4 regions of the Streptomyces sp. NPDC052721 genome follow, and region 2 is predicted to be linked to each of the others. Evidence: riboswitches for the same ligand, from Rfam matches in the RefSeq annotation. Region 2 holds a riboswitch; each other region holds the start of a gene.

What was found. Region 2 has a riboswitch for cyclic di-AMP ahead of AB0L21_RS31615 (peptidoglycan DD-metalloendopeptidase family protein). Riboswitches for the same ligand answer to the same signal wherever they lie in the genome.
Positions count from the first base shown of each region.
Region 1: it holds a riboswitch for cyclic di-AMP, as region 2 does, so the genes downstream of both, AB0L21_RS18755 (C40 family peptidase) here and AB0L21_RS31615 (peptidoglycan DD-metalloendopeptidase family protein) in region 2, are expected to answer to the same signal.
Region 3: it holds a riboswitch for cyclic di-AMP, as region 2 does, so the genes downstream of both, AB0L21_RS06380 (transglycosylase SLT domain-containing protein) here and AB0L21_RS31615 (peptidoglycan DD-metalloendopeptidase family protein) in region 2, are expected to answer to the same signal.
Region 4: it holds a riboswitch for cyclic di-AMP, as region 2 does, so the genes downstream of both, AB0L21_RS24025 (M23 family metallopeptidase) here and AB0L21_RS31615 (peptidoglycan DD-metalloendopeptidase family protein) in region 2, are expected to answer to the same signal.

Region 1 covers NZ_JBFATL010000018.1:7,021-10,833, forward strand. The annotation lists gene AB0L21_RS18745 (ATP-dependent Clp protease proteolytic subunit) at 1-624, shown strand, start outside; gene AB0L21_RS18750 (hypothetical protein) at 632-937, shown strand; cyclic di-AMP (ydaO/yuaA leader) riboswitch at 1,278-1,508, shown strand; gene AB0L21_RS18755 (C40 family peptidase) at 1,512-1,985, shown strand; partial or broken gene AB0L21_RS18760 (LysE family translocator) at 1,993-2,106, opposite strand; gene AB0L21_RS18765 (ATP-binding protein) at 2,785-3,240, opposite strand; gene AB0L21_RS18770 (helix-turn-helix transcriptional regulator) at 3,454-3,813, shown strand, end outside.
Region 2 covers NZ_JBFATL010000043.1:21,599-25,411, reverse strand. The annotation lists partial or broken gene AB0L21_RS31625 (AraC family transcriptional regulator N-terminal domain-containing protein) at 1-422, shown strand, start outside; gene AB0L21_RS31620 (SGNH/GDSL hydrolase family protein) at 519-1,304, opposite strand; gene AB0L21_RS31615 (peptidoglycan DD-metalloendopeptidase family protein) at 1,532-2,419, opposite strand; cyclic di-AMP (ydaO/yuaA leader) riboswitch at 2,425-2,619, opposite strand; gene AB0L21_RS31610 (alpha-galactosidase) at 2,889-3,813, opposite strand, start outside.
Region 3 covers NZ_JBFATL010000004.1:236,884-240,696, reverse strand. The annotation lists gene fahA (fumarylacetoacetase) at 1-646, opposite strand, end outside; gene AB0L21_RS06385 (HAD family hydrolase) at 956-1,768, shown strand; gene AB0L21_RS06380 (transglycosylase SLT domain-containing protein) at 1,809-2,300, opposite strand; cyclic di-AMP (ydaO/yuaA leader) riboswitch at 2,306-2,482, opposite strand; gene AB0L21_RS06375 (polyprenyl synthetase family protein) at 3,026-3,813, shown strand, end outside.
Region 4 covers NZ_JBFATL010000026.1:71,619-75,431, reverse strand. The annotation lists gene AB0L21_RS24030 (GntR family transcriptional regulator) at 1-325, opposite strand, end outside; gene AB0L21_RS24025 (M23 family metallopeptidase) at 524-1,279, opposite strand; cyclic di-AMP (ydaO/yuaA leader) riboswitch at 1,292-1,452, opposite strand; gene AB0L21_RS24020 (pitrilysin family protein) at 1,689-3,077, opposite strand; gene AB0L21_RS24015 (pitrilysin family protein) at 3,074-3,813, opposite strand, start outside.

The DNA.
Region 1 (3,813 bases), on a different contig from region 2:
TCCGCCCGCCATGTCCTGCCCGAGTTCACCGAGCGCACCGGGAGCGCCGTACGCACCCTCGATCCGTACGCGAAGCTCTTCGAGGACCGGATCGTCTTCCTCGGCACGCCGGTCGACAACGCGGCCGCGAACGACGTCACGGCGCAGCTGATGTACCTGGAGCACACGGCGCCGGACCGGGACATCACGCTGTACGTCAACTCGCCGGGCGGCTCGTTCGACGCCATGGCGGCGATCTACGACACGATGCAGTACGTCAGTTGTGACGTGGTGACGTACTGCCTGGGCCAGGCCGGCGCCTCGGCCGCGGTGCTGCTCGCGGCCGGCGCTCCGGGCAAGAGGTTCACGCTGCCCGGCGCCCGCATGGTGATCGAGCAGCCCGCACTGCCCGAGCCGGTGCGCGGACAGCCCAGTGACCTGCTCATCCAGGCGGACGAGTTGACCCGGATCCGCTCGACGCTCGCGGAGATGCTCGCGCGGCACACAGGGCGCACGGCCGGGCAGGTCCACGAGGATCTGGAGCGCGACCTGATCCTCGACGCCGCCGGGGCGGTCGCCTACGGTCTGGTGGACGGCATCGTGCCGAGCCGCCGGGACACGCCCGGCGCACCGGACGCGAGGTGAGCCGCTCATGCTGCCGGACCTCCCGCCCCTGCCCGCGCTGACCCGCGCGGAGGGCGAGTTGATCGACCGTTACCTGGAGGCGGTCGACCTGCTGGGCCGCATCAACCCGGCCCGGCCCGGGGACACCTACCGCGGGCTGCGCGCGGCCCAGGCCCTGGTGCGCAAGGCGGCAGAGCTGCGCGACGCGCTCGCGCTGATGCACCAGCGGGGCGAGACGGAGCTGCACGGGGACACGCTGGCACGGGCGTTGCGGGTGCTGGACGGTGAGCGCCGGGCCGCTCGCGTCACGCTCCCGCCGGACGGCGTCGGCTGAGGCGGACGCTCCTTGCGGTCCGGGGGCCCGCGCGTCGACACGCGCCGTCCGGAAGGGACTTGAAACGGTCCGAACGACGTACCGCCGACCGGTGTACATCCAGATCGTTTCGCGGGCCTGCCGAGTTGCGCGGCACGCGACCACACGAGCCGCCTGAAGACGCTTCGCCCCAGGTCGGGGGCTACGTCCGGGATCTGACGGACGCTCGAACAGAGCAGTGTCCACCCGAACGGGTGAGTGGTGAGTAACGCCACAAATCCCCGATTCCGTTGGGATTTTCGGACAGTCGTGAGCCAAGATCCCTGTCTGACGACAAGCCCCCGCCACCGCGGCGGGGCGATCCGGGCGGACGCCGAGTCCTGCCGCCGCCCGGATGACCGGTCGACGGAGTGGATCGGCAGGAGTGGAGGACCCAAGCAAGGCGGGTCGCCGGAACTGATGTTCGTCTGTACGACACGGACGGGCGTCGGCTCCGGGCAACCCTTGGGGTGAAGCCGCGGCAACGCGGCCGGGCTACTTCGCCAGCCCGAATCCGACAGGTCATCCTTCACAGGCGGCTGACGAAGGGTTGCGCATGACTGCGCTCAATCGTGTCCCGTCGCTGATGGCCCGGGCCGGCACGGCCTCGGCTCTGACCCTTGCCGCCGTGGGCGGCTCGATCGCGGTGCCCGGCCTCGCCACCGACGCCTCCGCCGCGACCATGGCGACGAAAGCACTCAAGGTCGCGGCCTCGAAGAAGGGCGCCCCCTACGCGTGGGGAGCCACCGGGCCGCGCAGGTTCGACTGCTCGGGGCTGACGCTCTACTCCTACAAGAAGGCCGGCAAGAAGCTGCCGCGCACCGCCGCCCAGCAGTACAACAAGACGCACCACATCTCCGCCAGGAGCCGCAAGGCGGGCGACCTGGTGTTCTTCCACTCGGGTTCTTACGTCTACCACGTCGGCATCTACGCCGGTCACGGCAAGATCTGGCACGCCCCGAAGACCGGGGACGTGGTGAAGCTCGAGAAGATCTGGACGAGGAGCGTCTGGTACGGCCGGGTCAGCTGACCCGCCGTCAGGCAAGGAGCGACTCCAGCAGCAGGGCCGCTCCCAGCGCCGTCAGCGCCACCCCCGGTGCCGCCTGCAGCCCACGGGCGGCCCGGGGCCGGCGCAGCCACCTGCCGGAGCGGACGGGTGGTCCCGGCCGCGGCATTCTCCGGCGCCTGGACGGTCCCGGCGTGGCCACCGGCCGAACTGGAGCGGGCCCGGCACGAACTGGCCTGGCTGACCGGGCTCACCGGGGGCGCACAGCGGCTCGGCGCCTTCCCGGCCGCCGGGGTGCGTCTGCTGCCGCCGCCGGGGTTACGCGGTGGCGGCGCCGGGGTTACCGCGGTGGCGGCGCCTGCGAGGGTGATTTGACACTCACTCATGCCTGTCACTCGGCCACAGCCATCCTGGTGCCGACGCCGGTACCGTCTGGAGCCGGTCGCGGTGGAGGAGCTGGTCCCGGTGATCGCCTCGGGACACGCGCGTCCCAGCCCCTCGTCGCGGCTGCCGCCGCCGCGCGCTGGTCAGTGCCGGTTGGGGGTGGCCGTCGTACCGGAGATGGTGGCGCGGACCGCGACCACGCCCGTCGCGGTGCGGCCTCTGGAGGGCAGGCGGCTGCGCCGTACGATCCCGGTGGCGTACCGCGCGGAGGAGAGGGCCGCTGCGGTGGACGCCTTCCGGGCGCTGCTGCGGGAAGCGTTCGGGCGGGCGCATCTGACTGGGGGCGCCGGCGGGCCGGGCGTGGCCGAGCCGTGGGCCACGCGTGTCCGCCGTGCGCCGCTTGCCCGGTCCAGGAACGCCTCGGCCCCGTCCGGGAGGGCTACGGCTCCTGCTGGCCCGCCGGTACCGGGGCCGCCGGGATCGTCCAGGGGAGTTCGATCGAGACCGTCTTGCCGCCCTCTCGCGTGGGGCGGATGCGGAGTCTGCCGCCGCACTCCGCGGTGAGCCAGCGGATGATGACCATGCCGCGGCCGTTGTCCTGCTGGACGGCGGCGGGCAGTCTCTTCGGGAAGCGGGGGTGGCTGTCCGTGACACCGATGCGCAGATGTTCGTCATGGTGCAGCGCGATGTCGACCGTGAAGGTGGGTGACTGGCCGAAGGTGTGCTGTACGGCGTTCGTGGCGAGTTCGGAGACGATGAGGCGCACGGTGTCGGCGACGTCGGTGTCGGACGGCAGGCCCCACTCCGCCAGCGTGCCCACGACGTAGGAGCGGGCCGCGGAGACCGAGGCTGGATCGCTCGGCAGAGTGACGGATGCTTCCAGGTGGTCTGCCATGGCGACGTCGTCCCTTTCCCACGGGGCCGTGGTCCGACAAGTGGCGGAGGGTTCGAGTACGGTCCCGGACTGGTGCTTGTTCGCCAGACTGCCACCAACGGGCCGGTCACGGGGAGCGATCCACCAAGATATGCATATATCTGTCGCTCGAAGCGGTGAACTCTGCGACGCGAGACCGTATGTGGGCGGCCCGGAAGGAGTAAGGAGGAGCCCATGCAGAACGGTCCGGCGGTGCGCCGCCGCAAACTGGGCGCCGAACTGCGCATGCTGCGTACCGGTGCGGGGCTCACGAGCGGTGAGGCCGCCCGGCTGGTCGGCTGGCACCAGTCGAAGGTGAGCCGCATCGAGACCGGCGCCAGCGGTGTGAAACCGGCCGATCTGCGGTTACTGCTCGACGCCTATCAGGTGCGGGACACGCAGCTGCGCGAGTTGCTGCTGATGCTGGCGGGGTCGGAGGACGCGGGCGGCCGGCACCGCTGGTGGCACGCCTACCGCGGGGTGCTGCCGCCCACCTACCGGGACTTCATCAGCCTGGAGTCACAGGCGAGCGCGATGCGCACCCTGGAGACGACC
Region 2 (3,813 bases):
CGCAGTCGGGGAATCGCCGACAGCCACGCTCCGCCCGCGCTGCTGGACGCGGTCGTCCGGCTGCTGCGCCTGCTCGACGAGCCCCGCGACCGGGCCGTACTGGCTCCGCTGGTCAGACGCGAGATCCTGTGGCGCATGATCACCGGCGATCAGGGTGCGCCGGCTCGGTCTGGCCGACAGCGTCCTCAGCCACGTCTCCCGGGCCGTGCGCCGCATCCGCGAGCACTGCGTGGAGCCCGGCTGCGGGAGGCCCGGCTGCTGCTCGCTCCCACCCGGGCGGCGTCACCGGGGTCGGCCAGCGCGTCGGCTAGGGCAGCCCGTCGCGGTTCAGCCGGGAGTACCGCCGCCGGTTCGGCACACCTCCCCGCCAGGACGCGGCCCGCCGGCTGAGCGCCGTACGCGCCCCCGTGGGCGTCCTGCCCCGAGCGGGCCGGACCACGAAGGGGGTGCGTTCTGTCCGGGGAGCGGCGAGGGCCCGCGCCGGTGGTGCCGGCGCGGGCCGTGGCGGGTCGGTGGGGTCAGGCCACCGAAGCGATCCGCATCTTGATGTCGTCCGGTGACAGCGTGCCCTTGGCGGTCACGTGGTCGCCGGAGGACTCGCCGCGCAGCCGGCGGCCGATCCAGGGGACGAGGTACTCCCGGGCCCACTGGACGTCGTCGCGGCGGATCTCCAGCGTGCCCCGGGGCGGCAGCGGCGGCCACGGCTGCTCCGGGTCGGCGGGGACGTCCAGGCCGAGGACCTGTCCCGCGCGCAGCGCCACGCGCGTGTGCCCCTCGGGCGAGAGGTGCAGCCGGTCGGTGTCCCAGGCCCTGCGGTCCTGCACGGACTTGAGGGACCACAGGTCGAGGACGGGGCAGCCGTACCGGTCGGCGATGGCACGGACATGCCCGTTGTAGGTGGCGATCTTGCCGCGGAGATGCTTGAGGACGGGGACGCCACGGGTGTCGAAGCCGGTCGTCACCATCACCGTGCCGGCCGCCTCCGTCAGCCGGGCCACGGCCCGTTCGAAGCGCTCGGCCACCTCGTCGGGGTCGGTGCCCGGACGGATGATGTCGTTGCCGCCCGCACAGAAGGAGATCAGGTCCGGGGCCTTGTCGATGGCCTGCGGCACCTGGTCGGCCACGATCTGGTCCAGCAGCTTTCCGCGCACGGCGAGGTTGGCGTACTGGAAGTCGCCCTCGGGACGCCGGTCGGCGAGGAGCACCGCGAACCGGTCGGCCCAGCCCACGAACGCCCCGTCGGGGCCGGGGTCGCCGACGCCCTCGGTGAAGCTGTCCCCCACCGCCACGTACGACCCGATCACTGATCTGCTGTCATTCTTCGAATCGTCTGCCACGTCGGACCATGATTCACCTTCGGATGTGACCTACGCGACCGTAAGCAGGACTTGACGAATGGTGAGATGAGCCACTCTTAAATAGTTTGCAAAGCCAGGAATAGAAGCTGCACGGTACACCGAAGGCCGGACCCGGGGATCGTGGGTCCGGCCTTCGGGGGCGTGTCAGGCAGGTGGTGAGAGGGGCGCGGGCGTCAGCCGACGGCGACGCCGTGCGAGCGGAGGTAGGCGACCGGGTCGATGTCCGAGCCGTAGTCCGGGGTGGTGCGGATCTCGAAGTGCAGGTGCGGGCCGGTCACGTTGCCGGTGGCGCCGGACAGACCGATCTGCTGGCCCGCGGTCACGGTCTGCCCGGCCGAGACGGAGAGCTGGGAGAGGTGGCCGTACTGGGCGTAGTGGCCGTCGTTCAGCTTGATGACGACCTGGTTGCCGTACGCCCCTCCCCAGCCCGCGGAGACGACGGTGCCCGCGGCGACGGCCTTGAGGGGGGTACCGGTCGGGACGACGAAGTCGACGCCGGTGTGGTAGCCGCTGGACCACATGCTGCCGGCGACGTGGTAGCCGGTGCCGACGGTGGCGCCGGTCACGGGGAGGGTGTAACCGGCGGAGGCCGGCTGGGAGGCGGGCTTCGGCGCGGCCTGCCGGGTGGCCTCCGGCGCGGCGGACGGTGTGGACTTCGGGGCAGCCGGCTCCGCGGTGGCCGGCGCGGTCTTCCCGCCGATGCGGAGCTTCAGGCCCGGGTGGATGACTCCGGGGTCGGCGCCGATGGCCTGCCGGTTGTCGTCGTAGAGCCGCTGCCAGCCACCGCTGACATGCTGGTCCTGTGCGATCGTCGCGAGGCAGTCACCGCTGCGCACGGTGTAGGTGCGCGCGCCCGTGTCCTGCTGCGCCACGGCCTTCTTCACCGTGCCGGGGAGGGTCTGCGCGGCCGTTCCGGAGGCGGACTGGGCGGGGGGCGCGGCGTGCGCTCCGGTGGCCCCGAGGAGGGGCAGGGCCAGGGCGGCGCCACCGGTTCCGGCGACGGCGAGGGAGCGGGAAAAACGCGGGGTCTTGGGACGTCGGTGCTTACCCTTGGCAGGCATGGCGCAATTCCTCTCCGGCGCCTGCGAGGTGAGCTGTCGGGTTCGGGCTGGAGCTGCCCGGCCGTGCGCGGCACGGCTGCACCCCTAGCCTGTCGCGGAGACCGGACAGGCAGTCCTACCTGGTGGGTCCCCCGCTCCTGCCGACGCGGGTCATGTGTGTGGGGAATCCGGACGGCGGCAGGATTCGGCGTTCCGCCCGGGTCGGTGGCGAACGTAAGCGAGCAGGAGGCGCGGAAACAAGCAGCCGGTTCCCGTTGTTCCGGTTCCTGCTGATCGGATACGGGAATTCACGGTCACCGAGTGTGAATTCCCGTGCCCTTCTCCTTTTCAATTCGCCTATGGGTACTGGAATTACGTGAACATGACGCGCGACGCACGGTCACCGATATGACCCTCCTCACGCGCCGGTTCCCCAGATGTCCTCATTCCGCAGCGAGTTGGAGTGAAAGCGTCAATTCAGACAGAAAAGTCAGATGCGGCGCAGTCGGATGACCGTCGCATCCAGGTCGCCCTTGAGCCCGGTGCGCAGCCCGTGGTGCAGCAGTACGGCACCCCGGTACACTTCGCCTGTTTCGCGGCATTCGTACGACGCCGCCGGGTCGAGCCCGCGCAGCCGCACCGCCGGCACCGGCTCGCCGTAGCTCTGGGCCTGCAGCCAGGCGAGGACGACGGTCTCCTCCCCCCGGACGTACTGCACGGCGCTCAGACCTCCGGCCGGAGGCCGCAGCCGGTACAGCTCGCCGTGCTGCACGACCGGGCGGATCTCCTTGTACAGCTCCACCCACCGCCGGGCCTCGGCCAGCTCCTGAGCGCTCCACTCCGTCAGGTCGCCGCCGACCCCGAGTACGCCCGCCATGGCGCTGACGAACCGGAAGCGCAGCGAGCTGACCCGCCCGTTGAGCTGGGTGTTCGGGCTGTCGGTGACCCAGGCCGCCATCACGCGCGCGGGATGGATCTGCGTGAAACCGTGCTGGATGGCGAGCCGGTCCAGCGGGTCGGTGTTGTCGGAGGTCCACACCTCCTCGGTGCGGCCGAGCACGCCGAGGTCGATCCGGCCGCCGCCCCCCGAGCAGGACTCGAAGGCGACCCCGGGGTGCGCGGCCCGCAGCCGGTCCAGCAGGGCGTACAGGCCGCGGACGTGGTCCACCCACAGGCGCTGCGGGTACGGCTCCCCGGGCCAGCCGGCGTCGGTGAAGCAGCGGTTGAAGTCCCACTTCACATAGTCGATGGGGGCGCTGGACAGCAGGGCGTCCAACTGCTCCCACAGGTACTCCTGGACGTCCTCGCGCGCGAGGTTGAGAACGAGCTGATTGCGCAGTTCCGTCCGCTTCCGTCCCGGTTGGTACTGCACCCAGTCCGGGTGGGCCCGGTACAGGTCGCTGTCCGGGTTGACC
Region 3 (3,813 bases), on a different contig from region 2:
GCTCCCGGAAGCCGCCGAGCGCGACCGGGCTGCCGAGCCGCGACGGCACGCCCACGACGAAGCCGACCTCGGCCTCGATGTCCAGCCGGATCGAGGGGCCGAAGACGGGCGCGGGGTCGGCCGGGCCCTTGCGCTGCCCGGACGGCCGTACGACGTCCGTGCCGGAGACGACCACGGTGCCGGAGCGGCCGTGGTAACCGATCGGCAGGTGCTTCCAGTTGGGGGTGAGGGAGTCCTCGGCGTCGGGGCGGAAGATCTGGCCGACGTTCCGGGCGTGGTTCTCCGAGGCGTAGAAGTCGACGTAGTCCGCGACCTCGAAGGGCAGGTGCAGGGTCACCTCGGACAGGGGGTGGAACAGCGGCTCGACGGTCGCGCGGTGCGCCGGGTCCGTGACCCAGGACGTGACGGCGCGCCGTACGTCCGACCAGGTGGAGCGGCCGGCGGCCAGCAGCGGGTTGAGGGTGGGCCGGGCGAGCAGCGGCTGGTGGGGCGAGCCGAGCGCGGCGGCCGCGGCGCCCGCGTCGAGGACGTGGTTCCCGAGCCGGACGCCGATCCTCCGCTCCGTGCTGCCGGAGGGCGCGAACACGCCATAGGGGAGGTTGTGCGGACCGAAGGGGTCGCCCTCGGGGACGTCGAAGGGGGGCATGGGGTGCTGCCTCACTCTCATCCGGGCCATGCATGGCACCGCGTTCCATGTGGTCGGGCCACACGTTACGGCCGAGCTGAGTGTCTTGGGCAGTGCCTCACCAGGTGCTCGAAAGGTTTGGGGGCGGAGGCGGAGGACGGCAGCCCCCTGCTCAAGTTCGCTTCACCGCGCCTGGTCACACACCTGGCCGCACCCCACGACTGAGCGGCGCTCACCGCGCGGTCCACGGTGAGGGGTTGGCGGGAACGGCACGTAAGTGCGGGGAATGACGGGTGAGTCGGCGGGGCGTCCTGTCCGTATTCTCTGATCATGGCACCCACCCCGGCATATGCACTGATCGCCACTGACCTGGACGGGACGCTGCTGCGCGGCGACGACACCGTCTCGGACCGGTCCCTCGCCGCGCTCGCGCGGGTGGCGCGGGCCGGTGCCCGGCACCTGGTGGTGACGGGCCGCCCGGCACCGCGGGTGCGGCCGCTGCTGGCGGACCTCGGCTGCGCCGGGCTCGCGGTGTGCGGGCAGGGGGCCCAGGTCTACGACGCCGGTACCGACCGTCTGCTGTGGTCGGTCCGGCTGGACCGGGAGCTGGCCGAGACCGCGCTCGGCAAGATCGAGGCGGAGGTGGGGCAGATCTACGCGGCGGTCGACCAGGACGGCGTGGACGGGCTCACGCTCATCGAGCCGGGCTACCGGATGCCCCACCCGACGCTGCCCGCGGTGCGGGTCGGCCGGCGGGACGATCTGTGGTGCGCGCCCATCAGCAAGGTGCTGCTGCGGCACGCCACCCTGTCCGACGACGAGTTGGCGGCCGTGGCCCGCGCGGCGGTGGGCTCGCTGGCGACGGTCACCATGTCGGGGCCGGGCACGGTGGAGCTCCAGCCGTGCGGGGTGACGAAGGCGACCGGGCTGGCGCTGGCCGCCGAACGTCTCGGGATCGCCGCCGAACGGGCTCTCGCGTTCGGCGACATGCCCAACGACATCCCGATGTTCGACTGGGCCGGGCGCGGTGTCGCCATGGCCAACGCGCATCCCGAACTCAAGGCGGTGGCCGACGAGGTCACCCTGTCGAACGAGGACGACGGCATCGCCGTCGTCCTCGAACGACTCTTCCCGACCGACTGACCGGAACATCAGTAGCGCCCGGCCCGGCCGCCGGTGCCGGTCAGTACGCGCCGAACACGTTGTCGATGGACCCGTACCGCGCGGCCGCGTAGTTGCAGGCGGCGGTGATGTTGGCGACCGGGTCGTAGATGTTGAAGGACGTTCCGGGCACGTGGTACGCGTTGAACGTCGGGTCGATGACCTGGAGCAGGCCCTTGGACGGGATGCCCTTGGCGGCGTTGGAGTCCCAGAGGTTGATGGCGTTCGGGTTGCCCGAGGACTCGCGGATGATGTTGCGGTAGATGCCGTTGTAGGTGCCCGGGATGCGCTTCTCGGCCATGATCGCGAGCGACTCGCGGATCCAGCCGTCGAGGTTGTTCGGGTAGCCGGCGGGGGTGGTGGCCGCCGTGGTGGTGGCGGTGCTGGGGGCCGCGGAGGCGCTGGTCGCGCCGATGAGCGGCAGGGCGAGGACGGCGGCGCCGGTGCCGGCGGCGGTGAGCGCGCGGACGAGACGGCTGTTCCGGGTACGGCGGGGCTGAGCGACAGCAGACATGGGGGCGTTCCTCTCCGGCGCCTGCGGGGTGAGCTGTCGGGTTCGGGCGGGGAGGTGCCCGGCCGTGCCCCTGACGGAGGCATGGCTTCACCCCTAGCCGTCCGGCGCGGCGTGTGCCGTCCGGACCGGCGGCTTACCTGGGTCCCCCGCTCCTGCCGTACGAATTTCGTCGATGGGTATGCGGGCGGCGGCAGGATTCGGCGTCCGCCCGACGGCCCGGAACGTATGCGAGAGCACATGTCGGGAACAAGGGCCGGATTCATGCAACGTGCGATTTGACCTTGATCGACGGCGTATGGGGTGCTTGATCCTTTGCGGTTGCCAATGCTCAACTCGCCAACGGCGCAAGGGGTCACGGGGGTTCGGCCGGGGAGGTGGGGCGGCCGGTCGCGTGACCCAATTCACGAAATAGCAAACAGTTTTAAATCGGACATGGGGGATTAGGGGGATTCATGCTTGAAGTCGGGGTGATGCCGGAACCTGGCATATGGGGCGCGTCGTTGCCGAGGTGGGGGCACAGTGTCCGGATTACTCTTATATGGATAAATTTCCGTTCACACTGTGTGATCAAGACCATGCCGGTCATGGTCCGGTATCGCCCGGGCTGGACCGGTGGGCGCTATCGGTGATCGAAAGAGGACCGGATACGCTGACTTGAGTGAGGGCAGCGACCTATCGACAAACCGTGTAATCGCCAGCAGACACCAGCAGACAGGAGACCCCTCGTGACCGTCGTCGGGCCGTTCGGGCTGAGCGTGCGGGACCAGGCTCTCGAAGCCGATGTCCAGGCCGGATTGGCGGCTGTCGAGGAAGGCTTGCTCGAAGCCACCAAGAGCGAGGTCCCGTTCATCACGGAGGCCGCGCAGCACCTGGTGCGGGCGGGCGGGAAGCGGTTCCGGCCACTCCTCGTGATGCTCGCCGCCCAGTTCGGCGACCCCTACGCGCCGGGCGTGGTGCCGTCGGCCGTGGTCGTGGAGCTGACCCACCTGGCCACGCTGTACCACGACGACGTCATGGACGAGGCGGCCGTACGGCGTGGCGTGGACAGCGCCAACACGCGCTGGGGCAACTCCGTCGCGGTCCTCACCGGCGACTTCCTCTTCGCCCGCGCCTCCCAGATCCTCGCCGACCTCGGCCCCGAGGCGGTCCGGGTGCAGGCCCTGGCGTTCGAACGGCTCGTCACCGGCCAGATCCTGGAGACCGCGGGCCCCTCGGACGGCCGAGACCCGGTCGAGCACTATCTGGACGTGCTCGCCGGCAAGACGGGCTCCCTGGTGGCGGTGTCGTGCCGGTTCGGCGCGATGATGTCCGGCGCCGACGAGACGCTCGTCGACGTGCTCACCCAGTACGGCGAACGGCTCGGAGTCGCCTTCCAGCTCGCGGACGACGTCCTGGACATCGCCTCCGACTCCCACGAGTCCGGCAAGACGCCGGGCACCGACCTGCGCGAGGGCATCCCGACCCTGCCGGTGCTCCGGCTGCGCGAGCGGGCCGCCCGGCTGGGGCTGGCCGA
Region 4 (3,813 bases), on a different contig from region 2:
GGACCAGACCGCGCAGCACCTTCAGATGCGCCTCGGTGCGCCGCTGGGCGGCCCGGGCGGCGCCCAGCGGCTCCAGCAGCGTCCGCATCTCCAGCAGGTCGGCGGCCTCCTGCTCGGTCGGCTCGGCCACGCACGCGCCCGCGTGCCGGCGCGTCACCACGAAGCCCTCGGCCTCCAGGGTGCGCAGGGCCTCGCGGACGGGGACGCGCGAGACGCCGTAGCGGCGGGCCAGGACTTCCTCGGTGAGGCGGCTGCCGCGCTCGTAGACACCCGCGACGATGTCGTCCCGGATGGCCGTGCACACCGAGTGCGCCGGAATACGCATGACCGACCTCCGTCTTAATCCCCGTGAAACGTCGACGATGGACGCGTGTTCCGTGACTCTATTCCAATGAGCCGGAATTTCCGACGGCGGGCCCTAATCCATGGCTATTTTTTGGACAGCGGATCCGGCGGACACCATGAAAAACGGCGAAAGCCCCGGCTCGGTGAGCCGGGGCCTCGGACAGTCGTGCGGTCGGTGTCAGACGTTCACGCCGTGCTTGCGGAGGTAGGCGACGGGGTCGACGTCGGAGCCGTACTCGGGGGTCGTGCGCGCCTCGAAGTGGAGGTGCGGGCCGGTGACGTTGCCGGTGGCGCCGGACAGGCCGATCTGCTGGCCCGGGACGACCTTCTGGCCCACCGTGACCCCGATGGACGACAGGTGTCCGTACTGGGTGTACATGCCGTCGGCCATGCGGATCACGACCTGGTTGCCGTACGCGCCGCCCCAGCCCGCGGAGACGACCGTGCCGGAGCCCACCGCGTGGACGGCCGTGCCGCTGGCCGCGTGGAAGTCGATGCCGGTGTGCGCACCGGAGGACCACAGGGAGCTGCCGGCCTGGTAGGCGGTGGAGACGTACGAGTGGGCGATCGGGGCGACGAAGGCGTTCAGCCGCTTGCGCTCCGCCTCGCGGGCGGCCCGGGCCTTGGCGGCGCGGATCTCCTCCGCTCGCTCGGCCGCCGCCTTCGCCGCGGCCTCCTCGGCCGCCCTCTGCTCGGCGGCCTGCTGCTGCGCGGCGGCCTGCGCGCCGATCTCGTCGGCGACGTCCTCGGACGCGGCGACGACCGGGGTGAGGCCGGTCTGCTCCGTGGAGTTCTCGGCGGCGAGCGCCGGGGAGGCGGCGAGGGTGCCGATCACACCGGTGGTGGTGAGGGCCGCGACGCCGGCCGCCTGAACGGTGGTCCGCTTGACCCGGCCGGGCTTGCGGTGCTTCCCGGTGGCGCACATGAACGCCATGAAGTGGCTGGTCCTTTCCTTCCCTCTCGCCTACCGGGTTAGCTGACGGGTTCGGAGCAGGAAGGTCTCCTACGAGCCCCCTCGCGGTCGCGCGGGCGCCCGATTCACCCCAGGGACGGTGGGTCCCCGGCTCCCCTGGCTCGCGCCGTACGGGGACTCGGCGATGACTGTCCGGTGCCGCGGATGCGGCGCACTGCCTGACGAACAGCCCGGACGAAGCTACGCAAGCACGCTGTCAATCCTCAAACGCATCCCGGCTTTTGTAGCGCATCCCACAGGGCAGACAGGCAACCTCCGCCCCAAAACGGGCACCGGGGGTCGGAGTGGAACACCATGGGGCCCTGACGACCTGTAGGTCGCCAGGGCCCCACGCGCGCGTGCCGTCATCCGGCCGCCGTCACGGTCGCGTCTACTCGGCCGCCACCACGGTCACTTCACCGATGCCCAGCGCCTCCACCGGCGCCTTGATCTGCGACGCGTCACCGACGAGGACGGTCACCAGGCGGTCCACCGGGAAGGCGTTCACGACCGCCGCGGTGGCCTCCACCGTGCCCGTGGCCGCCAGCTGCTGGTACAGCGTCGCCTGGAAGTCGTCGGGCAGGTGCTGCTCGACCTGGTCCGCCAGCGTGCTCGCGACGGCCGCCGCGGTCTCGTACTTCAGCGGCGCCACACCGACCAGGTTCTGCACGGCGACGTCCCGCTCGGCGTCGGTCAGGCCGTCCGCCGCGACCGTGCGCAGCACCTTCCACAGATCGTCCAGCGCCGGGCCGGTGTTCGGGGTGTCCACGGAGCCGCTGATGGCGAGCATCGCCGCGCCCGTGCCGTCCGGCGCGGACCGCAGGACCTGCCCGAAGGCCCGCACGCCGTAGGTGTAGCCCTTCTCCTCGCGCAGCACGCGGTCCAGGCGGGAGGTGAGGGTGCCGCCGAGGCAGTACGTGCCGAGCACCTGGGCGGGCCACACCCGGTCGTGCCGGTCGGGACCGATGCGGCCGATGAGCAGCTGCGTCTGGACCGCGCCGGGCCGGTCCACGATGACCACGCGCCCGGTGTCGTCGGCGGTCACCGGCGGCACCGGCCGGGGCTCGCCCGGGGTGCCGGTCCACGCGCCCAGGGTGTCGCCCAGCAGCGCGTCCAGGTCGGCGCCGGTCAGGTCGCCGACGACGACGACGGTGGCCGTGGCGGGCCGCACATGACGGTCGTAGAAGGCGCGTACGGCCGCCTCGTCGATCTTCTCGACCGTCTCCTCGGTGCCCTGGCGCGGACGGGACATGCGCGAGGTCGCCGGGAACAGCTCCTTGGAGAGTTCCTTGGCGGCCCGGCGGGAGGGGTTGGCCAGCTCGTGCGGGATCTCGTCCAGGCGGTTGCGGACCAGCCGCTCGACCTCGCTCGCGGCGAAGGCGGGCGCGCGCAGGGCGTCGGCGAGCAGGCCGAGGCCCTTGGCCAGGCGGGAGGCCGGGACCTCCAGGCTGAGCCGGACACCGGGGTGGTCGGCGTGCGCGTCGAGGGTGGCGCCCGCGCGCTCCAGCTCGGCGGCGAACTCCTCGGCGGAGTGCTTGTCGGTGCCCTCGGAGAAGGCCCGCGCCATGATCGTGGCGACGCCGTCCAGGCCGGCCGGCTCGGCGTCCAGCGGCGCGTCCAGCAGCACCTCGACGGCGACGACCTGCTGGCCCGGGCGGTGGCAGCGCAGCACGGTCAAGCCGTTGTCGAGCGTGCCGCGCTCGGGCGCCGGGAACGCCCACGGCCTGGCCTCGCCGGGCTGCGGCTGGGGGTGGAAGTCCATGGTGGCGAGCTCGGTCACTTGGCCGTCTCCTCGTTCTCGTTGCCGGCCTCTACGGTCGCTTCCTGCTCCGGGTCCTCGGGGACCCCGGCGTCCGGGACGGCCTCCGGGGACTTCGGCTCGTAGACGAGGACCGCGCGGTTGTCGGGCCGCAGGCGGGCCTTGGCGACCTCCTGGACCTCCTGCGGGGTGACCTCGAGGACGCGCTTGACGGCGGTCAGGGCGAGCTGCGGGTCGCCGAACAGGACCGCGTACCGGCACAGTTCGTCGGCGCGGCCGGCGACCGTGCCGAGCCGGTCCAGCCACTCGCGCTCCAGCTGGGCCTGGGCGCGCTCCATCTCCTCGGGCGTGGGGCCCTCCGCGGCGAACCGGGCCAGCTCCTCGTCGATGGCGGCCTCGATGACCGGCACCTCGACGTCACCGGAGGTCTTCACGTCCAGCCAGCCCATGGAGGGCGCGCCGGCCAGGCGCAGCAGGCCGAAGCCGGCCGCGACGGCCGTCCGGTCCCGGCGCACCAGCCGGTTGTACAGGCGGGAGGACTCGCCGCCGCCCAGGATGGTCAGGGCGAGGTCGGCCGCGTCGCACGCGCGCGTGCCGTCGTGCGGGAGCCGGTAGGCGGCCATCAGGGCGCGCGCCGGGACCTCCTCCACGAGGACCTCGCGCAGCTGCTCGCCGATGATGTCCGGCAGCGAGCCGTCGCGGGGGGCGGGCTTGCCGTCGTGGGACGGGATGGAGCCGAAGTACTTCTCGATCCAGG